2 regions of the Streptomyces sp. NPDC052687 genome follow, and region 2 is predicted to be linked to the other one. Evidence: riboswitches for the same ligand, from Rfam matches in the RefSeq annotation. Region 2 holds a riboswitch; the other holds the start of a gene.
What was found. A riboswitch is a leader RNA that binds a small molecule or an ion and turns the genes downstream of it on or off. The one in region 2 is predicted to bind S-adenosylmethionine.

Region 1 (9,910 bases), on a different contig from region 2:
TCTGGCTGCTGCTGGTGATGGCGGTCGCGCTCGCCTCGGTGGCGACCACCACCCGCTCGATCCTGCTGCGCGACACCGACCAGCGGATCGGCAATCTGCTCGCGCAGGAGGCCGGCGAGTTCGCCCACTTCTAACTGCCGCCCGGCGGGCGGGAGTTGATCCGACTGCACCGCGTCGACCCGTCCGGCCTCGACCCCCGCCTGCGCACGACGGACCTCCTGGTCGCCTGCAACCCGTACAACGTGCTGTGCGGGGAGCGCGGCGTGGCCCGGGGGTTCGGGCCGCAGAAGGGCGCGACGCCCGCGCAGGTCGAGCAGTTGTCGGCCGGTCTGGAGAACTGGGCGTACGTCCTCACCCGCGACCTCGGGGTGTCGGGCACCGATCTGCGCACCGGGCCCGGCACCGGCGCCTCCGGCGGTCTCGGCGCGGGGCTCGCCGCGCTCGGCGCCCGGCTGCCGCCCCGCTTCGACGTCCTGCTGGACCATCTCGACCTGGACGCCCGCCTCGCCCGCGCCGACCTGGTCGTCACCGCCGAGGGCGCCCTCGACCACCAGACGCCGCGCGGCAAGGTCCCGGCGGAGGTGGCCCGCCGGGCGAAGCGGTACGGCCGTCCGGTGCTCGCCCAGGCCGGCGCGCTCGGCGAGGGTGCGCACGAGGTGCCGGGCGTGGACGCGTTCAGCGGCATCCTGCCCCCCCCCCGATGGCCCTCGGGGAGGCGCTGGTGCGGGCGGGCGAACTGCTCGCGGACGCCACCGAGCGCGCCCTGCGGATGATCCTGCTGGGCGCCCGGCTACCGGCTCACGCGGAGGTGTCCGGCACGCAACGCCCGTCCTCGGTGCGGTAGTTCCACCGCGCGCCGTCCCGCACCAGCTCCTTGACCGCGCGCAGGAACCGCTCCACGTGCTCGTCCGGCGTGCCCGCGCCGAAGCTGACCCGGATGGCGTTGAGGGACTTCTCGCCGGGCGCCGCCTCGGGGGCGCCGCACTCGCCCTGCGTCTGCGGGTCGCTGCCGAGCAGGGTGCGCACCAGCGGGTGGGCGCAGAACAGGCCGTCGCGCACCCCGATGCCGTACTCGGCGGACAGCGCGGCGGCGAAGTGGGAGCTGTTCCAGCCGTCGACGACGAAGGAGATCACGCCGACGCGCGGGGCGTCGTCCCCGAACAGGGACAGCACGCGCACCTCGGGCACCTCGGCGAGCCCGGCGCGTACCGTCTCGATGAGGTGGCGCTCGCGGGCGACCAGGGTGTCGAACCCGGCCTCGGTGAGCGCCTTGCAGGCGGAGGCGATGGCGTAGACGCCGATCACGTTCGGGGAGCCCGCCTCGTGCCGGGCGGCGCTCTCGTGCCACTCCACGTCCACGCCGCCGTCCTCGCGCCGGGTCACCTTGCGGCTCGCGCCGCCGCCCGCGAGATACGGCTCGGCCTCGCGCAGCCAGTCGGCGCGGCCCGCGAGGACACCGGAGCCGAACGGGGCGTACAGCTTGTGCCCGGAGAAGGCGACCCAGTCCACGTCCAACTCCCGTACGGAAACGGGGTGGTGGGGCGCGAGCTGGGCGGCGTCCAGCACGATCCGGGCGCCGTGCGCGTGCGCCGCGGCGGCCAGCTCCCGTACGGGCCACAGCTCACCGGTGACGTTGGAGGCGCCGGTGACGCAGACCAGGGCCGGCCCGTAGGGCTCGCGGTCGGCGAGGGCGCGCTCCAGGGTGGCCACCGCCTCGGCCGGGGTGCGGGGCGCGTCCAGGTAGGTGACCTGGGCGTCGCGCCAGGGCAGCAGGGAGGCGTGGTGCTCGGTCTCGAAGACGAAGACCCGGCAGCCGGCGGGCAGCGCGGCGGCGAGCAGGTTGAGCGAGTCGGTGGTGGACCGGGTGAAGACGACCTGGTCACCGTCCCGGCAGTCCAGGAACTCGGCGACGGTCGTCCGAGCGTTCTCGAACAGGTCCGTGGACAGCTGGGAGAGGTATCCGGCGCCGCGGTGCACGCTGCCGTAGTACGGGGCGTACGCGGCGACGTCGTCCCACACCCGCTGGAGGGCGGGCGCGCTGGCGGCGTAGTCGAGTGCTGCGTAGGTGACCTCGCCGCCGGTGACGAGCGGCACGGTGACATCACGGCCCAGAACGGGCAGCGGGGCACAAACGGACCGGTCGGCGGCAGCAGTGGAGACGGACATGGCGAACTCCCGTGAGGCGAAGGGGAAAAGAAAGCGAAAAAGGGTGTGCGGAGGCGGGGCTCGGCGGCCCTAAGGCATTCGCTTGCTCACGGAAGGCTCCCTCGAACGACCAGGACCCCTGGCCCCACACTTGCGGAGAAGCGTGCGAGGGGTCCGCGCTTGCCGTAGGCCTTGCTGCCGTACGGCCTGGTCTTCACCCGGGGCACCCCGCCACGGACGGAGGGTTGCCGGACAGTCGGCCGGGGCCTCATGACTGTCACTCATGACCTGGTACAGGAACGTAGACGAAATGATCGTCGCCCCGCAACCCGTGTCCGGATCGCGGGACGACACACCTCTGACGTCACGCGTTGCTGGCGGCCACCCAGCGGTCCAGCGTGCGCCGGGCCGCGCCCGAGTCGATCGACTCCGCCGCCTTCGCCATCCCGGCGCGGATCTGCTCGGTCAGCGGGGCGTCGCCCGGGTGCAGGGCGACCAGCGCCGCCGCCGAGTTCAGCAGCACCGCGTCGCGGACCGGGCCCCGCTCGCCGTCCAGCAGCCGGCGGGCCACCTCGGCGTTGTAGGAGGCGTCCGCGCCGCGCAGCGCCTGCACCGGGACCAGTTCGATGCCGACGTCGCGGGGGTCGAAGGCCTCCTCGGTGACCTTGCCGTCGCGGACGATCCACACCCGGGAGGTGGCGGTGGTCGTCAGCTCGTCGAGCCCGTCGTCGCCGCGGAACACCAGCGCCGAGTTGCCGCGCTCGGCGAGCACCCCGGCGACGATCGGCGCCATCCGCGGATCGGCAACGCCGACCGCCTGGGCCCTCACCTTCGCCGGGTTGGTCAGCGGGCCCAGGACGTTGAACGTGGTGCGGATGCCCAGCTGGCCGCGGGCGGCGGCGACATGGCGCAGCGCCGGGTGGAACTTCACCGCGAAGCAGAAGGTGATGCCCGCCTCCTCGGCGACCTCCGCCACCCGCTGCGGCGTCAGCTCCAGATTGACGCCGAGCTTCTCCAGCACGTCGGAGGCGCCGGACGCGGAGGACGCGGCGCGGTTGCCGTGCTTGACCACCTTCGCGCCGGTGCCGGCCACGACGATGGAGGACATGGTGGAGATGTTCACCGTCTTCGCGCCGTCGCCGCCGGTGCCGACGATGTCGACGGTCTCGCCGGGCACCTGGATCACCCTGGCGTGCGCGTACATCGCCCGGACCAGGCCGGTGATCTCCTCGACCGTCTCGCCCTTGGCCCGCAGCGCCACCACGAACCCGGCGATCTGCGCGTCGGTCGCCTCCCCGCGCATGATGCGGTCCATCGCCCAGGCGGTGTCCTCGGCGCTCTGGTCCCGGCCCTCCAGCAGACCGTTCAGCACCGCGGGCCAGGAACGGCCCGCCGCGGTGTCGCCTCCAGCGGGGGTCACAGCGCTCATCAGCCGCTCCTGATCGTCGTAGGGCACAGGGCACACCACCCGGTGTGATCCCAGCCTATCCAGCCCGGGGCACGGCGAAGGGCCCCCGTCCGAACACCGGACGGGGGCCCTTGGCCGTGGCGTGGCGAACGCAGCGATCAGTGGTGGCCGTGGCCGCTCGTGATCTCCTTGTACTCCTCGACGGTCGGCTTGGCGACCTGGCTGTCCTCGCCGAAGTACGCCTTGCTGAGCTTGGCGCGCAGCTTCTCGGAGCCCTTCACCTTGCGCTCGACACCGTTCTCGTCGACCGTGGGGCCGATCTCGGCCGGCTGGTACTGGTCGTGCGCCGTGAGGCTGTACAGGGCCGCCTGGCTGAGCGGCTCGTGGACCTCGATGTACTCACCGTGCGGCAGGCGCTTGATGGTGCCGGTCTCGCGACCGTGCAGCACCTTGTCCTTGTCCCGGCGCTGCAGGCCGAGGCAGATCCGCTTGGTGACCACGAAGGCGATGACCGGGCCGACGAAGAAGCCGATCCGGACGAACCAGGTGACCGCGTTGATCGACAGGTGGAAGTGCGTGGCGACGATGTCGTTGCCACCACCGATCAGCATGATCATGTACGCGGTGACCCAGGCGACACCGAGCGCGGTGCGGGTGGGGGCGTTGCGCGGGCGGTCCAGGATGTGGTGCTCGCGCTTGTCGCCGGTGACCCAGGACTCGATGAACGGGTAGACCGCGATCGCCGCCAGGAAGAGACCGAACAGCACCAGCGGGACGAACACGCCGAGGACCAGCGTGTGACCCCACAGGTTGATCTCCCAGCCGGGCATGGCGCGGACGAGACCCTCGGCGAAGCCCATGTACCAGTCGGGCTGGGCGCCGGTGGACACCATGTCCGGGCGGTACGGGCCCAGGGCCCAGATCGGGTTCACCGTCGCGATGCCGGCGAGGACCGCGATGACACCGAAGACCAGGAAGAAGAAGCCTCCGGCCTTGGCCATGTAGACCGGCAGCAGCGGCATGCCGACGACGTTGTTGTTGGTCTTGCCGGGACCCGCGAACTGCGTGTGCTTGTGGTAGAAGACCAGGATCAGGTGGGCCACCACGAGACCGAGCATGATGCCCGGCAGCAGCAGGATGTGGATCGAGTAGAACCGGGCGACGAAGTCGTCGCCGGGGAACTCCCCGCCGAACAGGAACATCGAGATGTACGTGCCGACGATCGGCACGGACAGGATCGCGCCCTGCGTGAAGCGGACACCGGTGCCGGAGAGCAGGTCGTCCGGGAGCGAGTAGCCGGTGAAACCGGTGAACATGCCGAGGACGAACAGCAGGAAGCCGAACAGCCAGTTGATCTCACGCGGCTTGCGGAACGCGCCGGTGAAGAAGACGCGCATCATGTGCACGAACATGCCGGCGAGGAAGACGATGGCCGCCCAGTGGTGGATCTGCCGGATCAGCAGACCGCCGCGGACGTCGAAGCTGATGTCCAGCGTCGACTTGTAGGCCTCGCTCATCAGCTGGCCCTGCATCGGGATGTAGCTGCCGTGGTACTCCACCTCGTTCATCGACGGGTGGAAGAACAGGGTCAGGTACACACCCGTGAGGATGATGATGAGGAAGCTGTAGAGGCAGACCTCGCCCAGCATGAAGGACCAGTGGTCCGGGAAGATCTTCCGCATGTTGGCCTTGGCCAGGGAGTAGATCCCCAGCCGGCCGTCGGCCCAGTCGGCGACGCGCTCGCCGGCCGGTGCCTTCCCGCGAGAGCGGGACTCGGTGGGTTCGTTGGTGCTCATCCGCGCTCCCAGAATGCAGGACCGACGGGCTCTTCGAAGTCGCCGAGCGCTTCGAGGTAACCCTCGTCGTTCACACCGATGCGCAGCTGCGGCAGCGGGTGACCGGCGGGACCGAAGATGACCCGGGCACCGTCGGAGAGGTCGAAGGTGGACTGGTGGCAGGGGCACAGCACGTGGTGCGTCTGCTGCTCGTACAGGGAGATCGGGCAACCGACGTGCGTGCAGATCTTGGAGTACGCCACGATGCCCTCGTGCGACCACTCGAGCTCGCGCTTGTCCTTGATGTCCTCCGGCCTGATCCGGACGAGCATCAGGGCGGCCTTGGCGATCTCGTTCTGGAAGCCGTGGTCGTGCTCCTCCAGGCCCTCGGGCTTGGCGAAGGTCAGCGAGCCCACCGCGACGTCCGACGGCCGCAGCGGCTCGTTGGTGTTCATGTTGACGATCAGCTTGCCCCTGGACCACAGGGTGTGGCGCAGCTTGTCCCCGGGCAGCGGACCGAGGTCGCGCAGCAGGACCACGCCGGACAGCGGCACCATGGCCATCGCGCCGAACATGGTGTTGCGGATCAGCTTGCGCCGGCCCAGCTGGGACTCGGCGGCGCCCTGCCGGAAGTCGGCGTGCACCTGGGCACGGACGTCGGCCGGGGCCTCGACCGGGTGCCGCTCCCCGACCAGCTCGTGGTCGGACATCAGGGTGCGGCCCCAGTGGACCGCGCCCGCGCCGATGCAGAACAGCGCCACGCCCAGGGTCAGGCCCAGCGCGAAGTTCATCGCGTTGATGTGCCCGAGCGTGAAGACGTAGATCGACTTGTCGTGCGGGATCGCCACGAACGAGGCGATGAAGCCGATGGTGGCCAGCATCGACACCGTGAACAGCAGGGCCACCGTGCGCTCGGACCGCTTGGCGGCCCGCTCGTCGATGTCCTGGACGCGGGGCTCGTGCGGCGGCAGGCCCGGGTCGGCGAACGGGTCCTTCTCGTCCGCGACGCCCAGCGCGCCGTGTGCGGTGTCCTGCGGCGCGGGCAGGTTCTCTTCGGGAATGTCTTGGCTGCTCATGACTTCTTGGCCTTTGCGGTCCGGGCGGCCACCCACACGGCGATGGCGATAAGGGTGCCGAGGCCGAAGATCCAGCCGAAGAGGCCTTCGGCGACCGGGCCGATGCCGCCCAGCTCCATCCCGCCGGGGGTCTCCGTCTCGTCGCTGTTGACCGCGTTCAGGTACGCGATGATGTCCTTCTTATTCTGTTCCGACAGGGTGGTGTCGGGGAAGGAGGGCATGTTCTGCGGGCCGGTCTGCATGGCCTCGTAGATGTGCTTCGGGTCCACGCCTTCCAGGGACGGCGCGTACTTGCCCTTGGTGAGGGCACCGCCCTTGCCGGTGAAGTTGTGGCACTGCGCGCAGTTGTTGCGGAACAGCTCGCCACCCTTGGCGATGTCCGCGCCCTCCGGACCGTACTGCTCCTCGGTCGGGACGGCGGGACCGGCACCCAGCGAGGAGATGTACGCGGCGAGCTGGTCGATCTCGGCCTGGGTGTAGATGTTCTTCTTCCGCGGCACCTGGGCGCCCTGGGAGGTGGCGGCCGGCATGCGGCCGGTGCCGACCTGGAAGTCGACGGCCGCCGCACCCACGCCGACCAGGCTCGGACCGTCGGAGGTGCCCTGACCGCCGGTGCCGTGGCAGCTGGCGCAGCCTACGGCGTAGAGCTTCTTGCCCTCGTCGATGGCAAGGGACTGGGCGGTTTCATCGGCCTGCGCCTTGCCCGCGGGTGCGAACGCGGCGTACAGCCCCCCGGTAGCCGCCAGCGCGAGGAGTAGGACGACGACCGCCGCCAGCGGATGGCGTCGTCGTGCGGAGAGCTTTTTCACGGATTACCCCGGTGTCAGGATCTTCTGCGTCGATGCTTCTGGGATGTGCGTGTTACGGGAACGCGCGTGGGATCGGGTCCGGCTACTTGATCATGTAGATCGTGGCGAAGAGGCCGATCCAGACGACATCGACGAAGTGCCAGTAGTAGGACACGACGATGGCGGCGGTCGCCTGCTCGTGGGTGAACCTACGGGCCGCGTAGGTACGGCCAAGGACCAGCAGGAAGGCGATGAGACCGCCCGTCACGTGCAGGCCGTGGAAGCCGGTGGTCAGGTAGAAGGCCGAGCCGTAGGGGTCGGAGGAGAGCGAGAGGCCCTCGTGCTTGACCAGCTCGGTGTACTCGTACACCTGGCCGCCGATGAAGATCGCACCCATGATGAAGGTGACGATGAACCACATCCGGAGCTTCTTCACGTCACCGCGCTCGGCGGCGAAGACGCCGAGCTGGCAGGTGAGGGAGGAGAGCACCAGGATCGTGGTGTTCGTCGCCGAGAACGGGAAGTTCAAGGCGTCCGCCTTCTCACTCCAGAACTCGGGTCCTGTCACCGATCGCAGGGTGAAGTACATCGCGAAGAGGGCCGCGAAGAACATCAGCTCGGAACTCAGCCAAATGATGGTTCCGACGCTGACGAGGTTCGGTCGGTTGACCGACGGGTGCGCGTGCCCGGTGTCTACTGTCGTTGCTGTCGCCACGACCGACATTATGTCGGTCGCTTATCTCGCCCTCACTCCGGGGGGTGCCGTTCGGAGTGTTGCCCTGGGCGATACCGGTGCTGACGTGGTGTGCAGGGGAGTAGCATCCGGGCCTACGGGCCTTTCCGTACGACGCCGAAGTCACGGAGGAAGCTATGCAGCCGACCGCCACGGTGCTGGTCTACAGCGACGACTCCAACACCCGCGAGCAGGTGCGGCTAGCGGCCGGGCGCCGGCCCGCTCCGGACGCGCCCCTGGTGGAGTTCGTGGAGTGCGCGACTCCGGCGGCCGTCGTCAGGGAGCTGGACAAGGGCGGGATCGACGTCTGCGTGCTGGACGGAGAGGCCGTGCCCATGGGCGGTATGGGGCTGTGCCGGCAGATCAAGGACGAGGTGTTCCGGTGCCCGCCGGTGCTGCTGCTGATCGGGCGGCCGCAGGACGCGTGGCTGGCGACGTGGAGCCGGGCCGAGGCGGCGGTGACGCTGCCGGTGGATCCGGTGGAGTTCGCCTCCGCGCTGGCGTCTCTGCTGCGGCAGAGGAAGCTGCAGAGCGCCTAGGGAGGCGGTGCCCGGGGCGGTCGGGCGGCTGCGGGCCGGCTGTGGCTGGTCACGCAGTTCCCCGCGCCCCTGAGGGGCGCATTACACCGCGGCCGGTCGCAGACGTGCTGTTTCTTCCGGTTCGGGTGCTTCCGGCCGGCCGGCGGTCAGGGCGCTGCCCTCTCGCCATTTCTTCCAGGTGAGGTTCCAGTCGCCGAAGCCGTTGCCGAAGGGCTCCATGGTGGCGCCGTAGGAGTTGACGACCTGTACCACGTCGCCCTCGCGGACGTTCTGGAAGAACCAGGCGGCGTTGCCGGTGCTCATGCCGGTGCAGCCGTGGCTGACGTTGGCGTAGCCCTGGGAGCCCACCGACCAGGGGGCGGCGTGCACGTACTCGCCGCTCCAGGTGACCCTGGTGGCGTAGTAGACGGGCAGGTCGTACGACTCGGACGAGCCGGCGGCGATGCCGATGCTGGTACTGCGCATCCGTACGAAGTACTCCTTGCCGAGCACCACCTTGACGCCGTTGCGGGTCTCGAAGCCGGGCTTGCCGGTGGTGACCGGTATGGAGTTGATCTCCTGGCCGTTCCGGTAGACGGTCATGTGGTGGGACGAGGCGTCCGTGACGGCGACGACCGCGTCGCCCGTGGTGATCCTCAGCGGCTTCGCGGTGCCGCCCCACAGCCGGTCGCTGATCTTGATGCCCTCCAGGTTGCTGCTGACCTGGACGGTGGCGTGGGCGGGCCAGTACTCCTTGGGGCGGTAGTGGAGCTTCTTGTCGTCCACCCAGTGCCAGGAGCCCTCCACGGCGGGCGTGGAGCGCACCTTGAGGGCGCGTTCGACGACGGCCCGCTGAGCCCTGTCCGTCACCTCGCGGCTGAGTTCGGCGGTGATGGGCTGGCCGACGCCGTAGGTGCCCGCCTTGGGGCCGAAGGTGACGTCCAGGCGCTTCTCGGCGAGGGGCCGGCCGGTGTCGAGGACCAGGACCCGGCGGCCCGGCCGGCCGTCCTCGTCCTCGGTGCTCACCCGGACCGTGTAGCGGGCGTTCGCGGCGAGCGGGGACGTGGAGTGCCAGCGGGCCCCGTCGGCGGAGAGTTCGCCCGCCAGATGGCGGCCGGCCGCGTCCACGGCCGTGACGTCCGTGATGCGCCCGTCGGAGTCCTGGGCGGTGACTTCCAGGGGCTTGTCCGGGTCGGCCTTCTTCCCCTCGCCCACGGGTCCGCTGAAGGAGATCTGGTCCGTCGCGTCGTACGGCGCGGCCGACAGCGGGTGTCCGTCGCCGCCGCAGGAGGCGACGGCGGGGCCGAGGGATATCAGCAGCAGGGCGCCGGTGACGGCGGTACGGGAACGCGGTGTGTGGCTCATGAGCTCACGCTAGGGAGCGCCCTGCGGCGGGGCGCGCTGGGTGAGCCGGGCGGGGGACGGCGGTTGCTGCGAACGCGGGAGCCCGGACGCTCCTTTCGGAGT
Region 2 (8,361 bases):
TGACCAGGGCGACGTCGGCCAGGCGGTAGGCGGCGAGGGAGCGGGCGAAGTCGTCCTCGACGTGGAGGACGACGGGGGTCCAGCCGGGGGTGCCGTACTCGTCGTTGATCTCCGTCGCCAGGCGCTGGACCTCGGCGGTGTAGTCGCGGTAGACGGCGAGGTCCTGCCGGGAGGGGTAGGCGAAGGCGACGTGGACGACGCGTTCGCGCCACTCGGGGTGGTCGGCGAGGAGCTGACGGTAGGCGAGCAGGCCGCGGACGATGTTCTTGGACAGTTCGGTGCGGTCGACCCGGACGATCGTCTTGCGGCCCTCGCCGATCTCCGCGCGCAGCGCGGTCATCCGTTCCTCGACGTCCGCCTCGTGCGCGCGCCGGCGCAGGAAGTCGGCGTCCGCGCCGAGCCCGTGGACCCCGATCCGGGTGGAGCCGAGCCCGCCCGCGAACGCCTCGCAGCACGCGGTGAACGCGTCGGCCCAGCGCCGGGTGAGGAACCCGAGCCGGTCCGCGCCGAGCATCCCGCCCAGCACGGCGCGGGCGATGTCGTCCGGGAGCATCCGGAAGTACTCCGGGGGCGCCCAGGGGGTGTGCGAGAAGTGGCCGATGCGCAGGTCGGGCCGCAGCTCGCGGAGCATCCCGGGGACCAGCACCAGGTGGTAGTCCTGCACCAGCACCGCCGCGCCTCCGGCCGCCTCGGCCGCCAGCGCCTCGGCGAAGGCCCGGTTGTACGTCTCGAAGGACGCCCACTGGCGGCGGAACTCCGCGTCGAAGACCGGCTCCAGCGGCGTCTGGTACAGCATGTGGTGGACGAACCACAGCACCGAGTTCGCGATCCCGTTGTACGCGTCCGCGTGCACGTCGGCCGGGATGTCCAGCATCCGCACGCCGTCCTCGCCGATCCCGCGGCGCACCGCCTCACGGTCGCCGTCACCGAGCGCGGAGCACACCCACAGCGCGCCCGCGTCGGGCCCGATCGCCGACAGACCCGACACCAGCCCGCCGCCGCCCCGCTTGGCGTGCAGCGAGCCGTCGTCGCCGATCCGGTAGGAGACCGGGCCCCGGTTGGAGGCCACCAGTACCTGTGCAGCACCTGACGTCGAAGCCATGGTCCTCAACCTAGCCCGACCCCCAACCGCTCAAACGTACGGTTCGGCCGTATACAGGCGGTCCGACCGGGTCACGCCACCCGGCGGGCCGCGTACTCCGCGATCTCCACCATCGGCGGGCGCTCCACCGTGTCCACGCAGTACGTCCGCGGCTCGAAGCCGTCCCCGACCCGTTCGAACTGGGTCAGCGACGGCCGCACGAGATGCGCGCGCGCCAGCCGCAGCTGGGCCGTGCGGTAGATCGCCGCGGCCATCCGCCCGAGCGCCTGCCCGTCCTGGTGCCGGTGCTTGCGCACCCCGACGTCGACCTGCGCGAGCGCGTCCAGGCCGACCAGGTGCAGCGCGTCGACCAGCATCCCCAGCTCCACGCCGTACCCGACGGGGAACGGCAGCTGTTCCAGCAGCGAGCGGCGGGCCGCGTACTCGCCGCCGAGCGGCTGCACGAAGCCGGCCAGCTGCGGCCAGTGCATGTTCAGCAGCGGGCGGGCCATCAGCTCGGTGACCCGGCCGCCCTGCCCGGCCGCGTTGCCCAGCGGGCGGTCGTACATCGCCTTGACCAGGTGCACGTCCGGGTCGGTCAGCAGCGGGCCGACGATGCCGGTGACGAAGTCGGAGGAGAAGTCCCGCAGATCGGCGTCGACGAAGCAGACGAGGTCACCGCGCGTCACGAGCAGGGACCGCCACAGCACCTCACCCTTTCCGGGGACGGCCGGAAGCCGCGGCAGTATCTCGTCGCGGTGAACGACCCGGGCGCCCGCGGCGGCGGCCACCTCGGAGGTGCGGTCGGTGGAGCCCGAGTCCACGACGACGATCTCGTCGACCAGCGGCACCTGCCGCACCAGGTCGCGGCGGATGACGGTGACGATGTCGCCGACCGTCTCCTCCTCGTTGAGCGCGGGCAGCACGACGCTCACCGTCTGGCCCGTGGCGCGTTTGGCGGCCAGGATCTTCACCAGCGGGCGATCGGCCACGGACCAGGAGCGGGTGTTCAGCCAGCGCTCGACTTCTTCCAGCACGGTCTGCGGCTCCTCACTGTCGGGATTCCTCTGTGATCCATCTCGCGGTTCGGACGACTATCTCAACTGTCCTGGCCTTCGGTTACAGTCATGGGCAACGCGGATGACCATCGCATGTCCGGGGTCGCCGCCGCTGACAACCACATACAGCTCATCCAGAGGGGCAGAGGGACACGGCCCGATGAAGCCCCGGCAACCCTCCAGCCGGTCTCGTAGATCGTTGTTGATCATTTTCGCGAGGCTCCCCGGCTAGGGAAGGTGCCAAATCCGTCTCACGGCGAAGTGCGTCGTGAGGAAGATGAGGAGAAAGGGCCTCGCCTCACATGGCTGTGCAGACTGTTGCAAGCACCACCGATTCCGCTGCCGCCGCTTCGGCGGACACTTCCACCGTAGACCTCGGCCCCGCCGCCGCGCTCTCCTGTCGTGAGTGCGGGCACCGCGTCCCGCTCGGCCCGGTCTTCGCCTGCGAGGAGTGTTTCGGCCCGCTGGAGATCGCCTACGACTTCTCCGCGTACGACGCCGAGGAGCTGCGCCGGCGCATCGAGGCGGGCCCCGCGAACATCTGGCGGTACGCGCCGCTGCTCCCCGTCCCGGCCGACGTGGCGGACAAGCCGAACCTGAACCCGGGCTGGACCAAGCTCGTCCAGGCCGACAACCTGGCCCGCGCGCTGGGTGTCGAGGCCGGGAAGCTCTTCGTCAAGGACGACTCCGGCAACCCGACCCACTCCTTCAAGGACCGCGTGGTCGCGCAGGCCCTGGAGGCGGCGCGCGCCTTCGGCTTCACCACCCTGTCCTGCTCCTCCACGGGCAACCTGGCCGGCGCCGTGGGCGCCGCGGCGGCCCGCGCCGGCTTCCGCTCGTGCGTGTTCATCCCGCACGACCTGGAGCAGGGCAAGGTCGTCATGGCCGCGGTCTACGGCGGCGAACTGGTCGGCATCGAGGGCAACTACGACGATGTGAACCGCTTCTGCTCCGAGCTGATCGGCGACCCGGCGGGCGAGGGCTGGGGCTTCGTCAACGTCAACCTGCGGCCGTACTACGCGGAAGGGTCCAAGACCCTGGCGTACGAGATCTGCGAGCAGCTGGGCTGGCGGCTGCCGGACCAGATCGTGGTGCCGATCGCCTCCGGCTCCCAGCTCACCAAGATCGACAAGGGTCTTCAGGAGCTGATCAAACTCGGACTGGTCGAGGACAGGCCGTACAAGATCTTCGGCGCGCAGGCCGAGGGCTGCTCGCCGGTGTCGGCGGCGTACAAGGCGGGGCACGACGTGGTCCGGCCGCAGAAGCCGGACACCATCGCCAAGTCGCTGGCCATCGGCAACCCGGCGGACGGGCCGTACGTCCTGGACATCGCCCGGCGCACGGGCGGCGCGGTGGAGGACGTCACCGACGAGCAGATCGTCGACGCGATCAAGGTGCTGGCCCGCACGGAGGGCATCTTCGCGGAGACGGCGGGCGGCGTGACGGTCGGCGTGACCCGCAAGCTGATCGAGAGCGGCGTCCTCGACCCCACGAAGACCACCGTCGTGCTGAACACCGGCGACGGCCTGAAGACCCTCGACGCGGTGGCCGGCACGGGACTCACCGCGACGATCCGTCCGAACCTGGAATCCTTCCGAGAGGCTGGCCTCGCATGAGCGTGACCGTTCGCATCCCCACCATCCTGCGCACCTACACCGGCGGGCAGGCCGAGGTCACCGCCGAAGGGGCGACCCTCGCCGAGGTCATCGCCGACCTGGAGAAGAACCACACCGGCATCGCCGCCCGCGTGCTGGACGACCAGGGCAAGCTGCGCCGGTTCGTCAACGTGTACGTCAACGACGACGACGTCCGGTTCGAGCAGGGCCTGCAGACGGCCACGCCCGACGGCGCGGGCGTTTCGATCATTCCGGCGGTCGCGGGCGGCTGCTGAGTTCGCCGCTGTCACACACTGTTCATCGAATTGCCCCCACCGTGAGAGATGCGGAGGGGGCAATTCCATGTGGTTGAGCGCGGTAGAGTTGGGGAACCCGCTCCGCTTCGCGAGATGGAGCTGCGTCGAGATGCAGCCAAAATCAGCGGGCCTTTTGCGCCTTTCGTTCCTTATGCCGGGCCCGACTTGCCCGGAATTCGGGTGAATTCTCCGTAAATAACCGATCACCGGTGCCCGGATTTCTCGTCCGATTGACCTGTTGCAGACGGCAGTTGGACAGATACATTCAGCCGCGGTCGACGCGTTCCGGCGCACGCCCCCGCTGACTGGGGGGCGAGGTCTGACCCGGATCCGCGAAGTGTGGATCTGTGCAAGGGCCAGTAATAGGGGAGTTAGGCATGGCTCAGGGCACCGTCAAGTGGTTCAACGCGGAGAAGGGGTACGGCTTCATCGCGGTCGACGGTGGTGCGGACGTCTTCGTCCACTACAGCGCGATCCAGATGGACGGGTACCGCACCCTGGAAGAGGGCCAGCGGGTCGAGTTCGAGATCTCGCAGGGTCAGAAGGGCCCGCAGGCCGACATGGTTCGCGTCACCGCCTGAACAGCTGTTGCGAAGGGCTCGCACCGCACGCCGGTGCGAGCCCTTCGGCGTGCGCGGGGAGGCGCGCGGGCGCACGGGCGCGGGACCGCGGTTCCCCTGTTCGCCCACCGCTGACTGCCTCCCACTCCCCGAGAGCCGCTTGCACTCGATGGGGGCGAGTGCTAATCATTGGCGTTAGCACTCTGAAGGTGAGAGTGACAACGTAAGGACCGGGTCGGTGAGGCCGCGGGCCGGGTGGGGCAAGGAACCAACCGGCCGGGGCCGTCCGTCGCGGGCGCGGGCGCGGTCCGAAGTAATCACCCCCAGTCCTGGAGGGACCACTTCACATGGCCAAGATCATCGCGTTCGACGAGGAGGCGCGGCGCGGCCTCGAGCGCGGCATGAACCAGCTCGCGGACGCCGTCAAGGTGACCCTCGGCCCCAAGGGCCGCAACGTCGTCCTCGAGAAGAAGTGGGGCGCCCCCACGATCACCAACGACGGCGTCTCCATCGCCAAGGAGATCGAGCTCGAGGACCCGTACGAGAAGATCGGCGCCGAGCTGGTCAAGGAAGTCGCCAAGAAGACGGACGACGTCGCCGGTGACGGTACGACCACGGCCACGGTCCTCGCCCAGGCGCTGGTCCGCGAGGGTCTGCGCAACGTCGCCGCCGGTGCCAACCCGATGGCCCTGAAGCGCGGCATCGAGAAGGCCGTCGAGGCCGTCTCCGGCGCGCTGCTCGACCAGGCCAAGGAGGTCGAGACCAAGGAGCAGATCGCCTCCACGGCCTCCATCTCCGCCGCCGACACCCAGATCGGCGAGCTGATCGCCGAGGCCATGGACAAGGTCGGCAAGGAAGGCGTCATCACCGTCGAGGAGTCCCAGACCTTCGGTCTGGAGCTGGAGCTCACCGAGGGCATGCGCTTCGACAAGGGCTACATCTCGGCGTACTTCGCCACCGACATGGAGCGCATGGAGGCGGTCCTCGAGGACCCGTACATCCTCATCGCCAACTCCAAGATCTCCAACGTCAAGGACCTGCTCCCGCTCCTGGAGAAGGTCATGCAGTCGGGCAAGCCGCTGCTGATCATCGCCGAGGACGTCGAGGGCGAGGCCCTGTCGACCCTGGTCGTCAACAAGATCCGCGGCACCTTCAAGTCCGTCGCCGTCAAGGCCCCGGGCTTCGGCGACCGCCGCAAGGCCATGCTCGGCGACATCGCCATCCTCACGGGCGGCGAGGTCATCTCCGAGGAGGTCGGCCTCAAGCTGGAGAACGCGACCCTGGACCTCCTGGGCCGCGCCCGCAAGGTCGTCATCACCAAGGACGAGACCACCATCGTCGACGGCGCCGGCTCCGCCGACCAGGTCGCGGGCCGCGTGAACCAGATCCGCGCCGAGATCGAGAACAGCGACTCGGACTACGACCGCGAGAAGCTCCAGGAGCGTCTGGCGAAGCTGGCCGGCGGCGTGGCCGTCATCAAGGCCGGTGCCGCCACCGAGGTGGAGCTGAAGGAGCGCAAGCACCGCATCGAGGACGCCGTGCGCAACGCGAAGGCGGCCGTCGAGGAGGGCATCGTCGCCGGTGGTGGCGTGGCCCTCATCCAGGCCTCCTCGGTCTTCGAGAAGCTGGACCTGGAGGGTGACGAGGCGACCGGCGCCCAGGCCGTGAAGCTCGCGCTCGAGGCCCCGCTGAAGCAGATCGCCGTCAACGCCGGCCTCGAGGGCGGCGTCGTGGTGGAGAAGGTGCGCAACCTGACCCCGGGTCACGGCCTGAACGCCGCGACCGGCGAGTACGTCGACCTGGTCGCCGAGGGCATCATCGACCCGGCGAAGGTGACCCGTTCCGCGCTGCAGAACGCCGCCTCCATCGCCGCGCTGTTCCTCACCACCGAGGCCGTCATCGCCGACAAGCCGGAGAAGGCCGCTGCCCCGGCCGGCGGCGGCATGCCGGGCGGTGACATGGACTTCTGATCGGTCCCCGATCGATCCGGTCCTTTCCGAGGGCGGTATCCCCAGTTCCCGCTGGGGGTGCCGCCCTCGGGCGTGTCCGGGGTCACACGGCGGGACGGAATCCGGAACCAGGTGAGCCGGTTATGGATGGTTGCACACGCACATACCACTCGGTACCCAAGGAGCCCTCAGGTGACCGTCACCGCCGACACCCCGGCCGCCCGTGCCGCGCAGATCCTCGCCCGCCCCGTCACGATCAACGAGCTGACCGTCCGCAACCGGATCGTCATGGCGCCGATGACCCGCCAGTTCTCGCCGGGCGGCGTCCCCGGCGCGGACGTCGTCTCGTACTACGCCCGCCGGGCCGCCGCGGGCGTCGGACTGATCGTCACCGAGGGCACCTACGTCGGCCACCCCTCGGCCGGGGAGAGCGACCGGGTCCCGCGCTTCCACGGTGAGGAGCAGCTGGCCGGGTGGGCGAAGGTCGCCGAGGAGGTCCACGCGGCGGGCGGGAGGATCGTGCCGCAGCTGTGGCACATCGGCATGGTCCGCAAGGCGGGGCAGCCGCCGTTCCCCGAGGCGCCCGCCGTCGGCCCCTCCGGGCTGCGTCTGGACGGCACCGAGGGCACCGGCGAGGCGATGACCCAGCGGGACATCGACGACGTCATCGGCGCGTTCGCCGAGGCCGCTGCCGCCGCGGAGCGCATCGGCTTCGACGGGGTCGAGCTGCACGGCGCGCACGGCTACCTCATCGACCAGTTCCTGTGGGCGGGCACCAACCGCCGCACCGACGCCTACGGCGGCGACCCGGTGGCCCGCAGCCGGTTCGCGGCCGAGATCGTCGCGGCGGTCCGCGAGACCGTCTCGCCCGGCTTCCCGGTGATCTTCCGCTTCTCCCAGTGGAAGCAGGACGCCTACGACGCGCGGCTCGCCGAGACGCCGGAGGAGCTGGAGGCCATCCTCACGCCGCTCGCCGCGGCCGGCGTCGACGCCTTCCACGCGTCCACGCGCCGCTACTGGCTGCCCGAGTTCGAGGACTCCGACCTCAACCTGGCCGGCTGGACCAAGAAGCTCACCGGCAAGCAGACCATCACCGTCGGCTCGGTCGGCCTCGACGGCGACTTCATCCGCGCCTTCGCCGGCGAGGGGGCGCCCGTCGGCAGCCTCGACAACCTCCTCGACCGCCTGGAGCGCGACGAGTTCGACCTGGTCGCCGTGGGCCGCGCCCTGCTCCAGGACCCGCTGTGGGCGCAGAAGGTCCTGGCGGGCCGCTTCGACGAGCTGGCGCCCTACGACGCGGCGGCGCTGCGCACCCTGAGCTGACGCCTGACGCCTGACGCCTGACGCCTGACGCCTGACGCCTGACGCCCGACGCCCAGGGGCTACAGGTTGCCCATCGGCTCGATGTCGACCCGCACCGGCGTGCCCCACACGCGCAGCACCTCGTAGTCGGTGAACTCGTGCACGAGCCGGTACGCCGGCGCGGGCCGCGACCCGCGCCGCTGGGCGGTCAGGTACAGCTCGGCCTCCCGGCGGTCGCGGCGCGGCGTCCCGCACAGCTGCCACTCCTGCCCGTTCCACGCCTCGGGCAGCCACCGCTGCTGGGGCTGCGGCCGGTCACCGCGCGTCCCGTACCGGGAGGGCGCGGTGGGGGTGGGCGCGGGCGCCGGGCCGGGTCCGTTGAACTCGGCCCGCCGGGCCGCCCGGCGCCGCGTCTCGCACAGCAGGCACAGATCGGGCGCGGCCTCGTCGACGGGCCCCTGCGGGTGCTCCGGGCAGCGGGTGGTCGGCGCGGCCGAGG

Region 1: linked by a shared signal. The riboswitch ahead of AB0K92_RS18750 (aminotransferase class V-fold PLP-dependent enzyme) and the one ahead of thrC (threonine synthase) in region 2 are both predicted to bind S-adenosylmethionine.

The regions. Positions count from the first base shown of each region.
Region 1 is NZ_JBFATR010000021.1:40,232-50,141, reverse strand. It holds partial or broken gene AB0K92_RS18760 (two-component sensor histidine kinase) at 1-122, shown strand, start outside; partial or broken gene AB0K92_RS18755 (glycerate kinase) at 135-844, shown strand; gene AB0K92_RS18750 (aminotransferase class V-fold PLP-dependent enzyme) at 799-2,166, opposite strand; SAM riboswitch class IV at 2,317-2,434, opposite strand; gene trpD (anthranilate phosphoribosyltransferase) at 2,510-3,574, opposite strand; gene AB0K92_RS18740 (cytochrome bc complex cytochrome b subunit) at 3,712-5,349, opposite strand; gene AB0K92_RS18735 (Rieske 2Fe-2S domain-containing protein) at 5,346-6,404, opposite strand; gene AB0K92_RS18730 (c-type cytochrome) at 6,401-7,213, opposite strand; gene AB0K92_RS18725 (heme-copper oxidase subunit III) at 7,296-7,916, opposite strand; gene AB0K92_RS18720 (hypothetical protein) at 8,063-8,464, shown strand; gene AB0K92_RS18715 (Ig-like domain-containing protein) at 8,546-9,808, opposite strand.
Region 2 is NZ_JBFATR010000003.1:635-8,995, forward strand. It holds gene AB0K92_RS04780 (trehalose-6-phosphate synthase) at 1-1,102, opposite strand, end outside; gene AB0K92_RS04785 (glucosyl-3-phosphoglycerate synthase) at 1,174-2,118, opposite strand; SAM riboswitch class I at 2,267-2,423, shown strand; gene thrC (threonine synthase) at 2,442-3,755, shown strand; gene AB0K92_RS04795 (MoaD/ThiS family protein) at 3,752-4,030, shown strand; gene AB0K92_RS04800 (cold-shock protein) at 4,429-4,632, shown strand; gene groL (chaperonin GroEL) at 4,959-6,581, shown strand; gene AB0K92_RS04810 (NADH:flavin oxidoreductase) at 6,753-7,883, shown strand; gene AB0K92_RS04815 (hypothetical protein) at 7,943-8,361, opposite strand, start outside.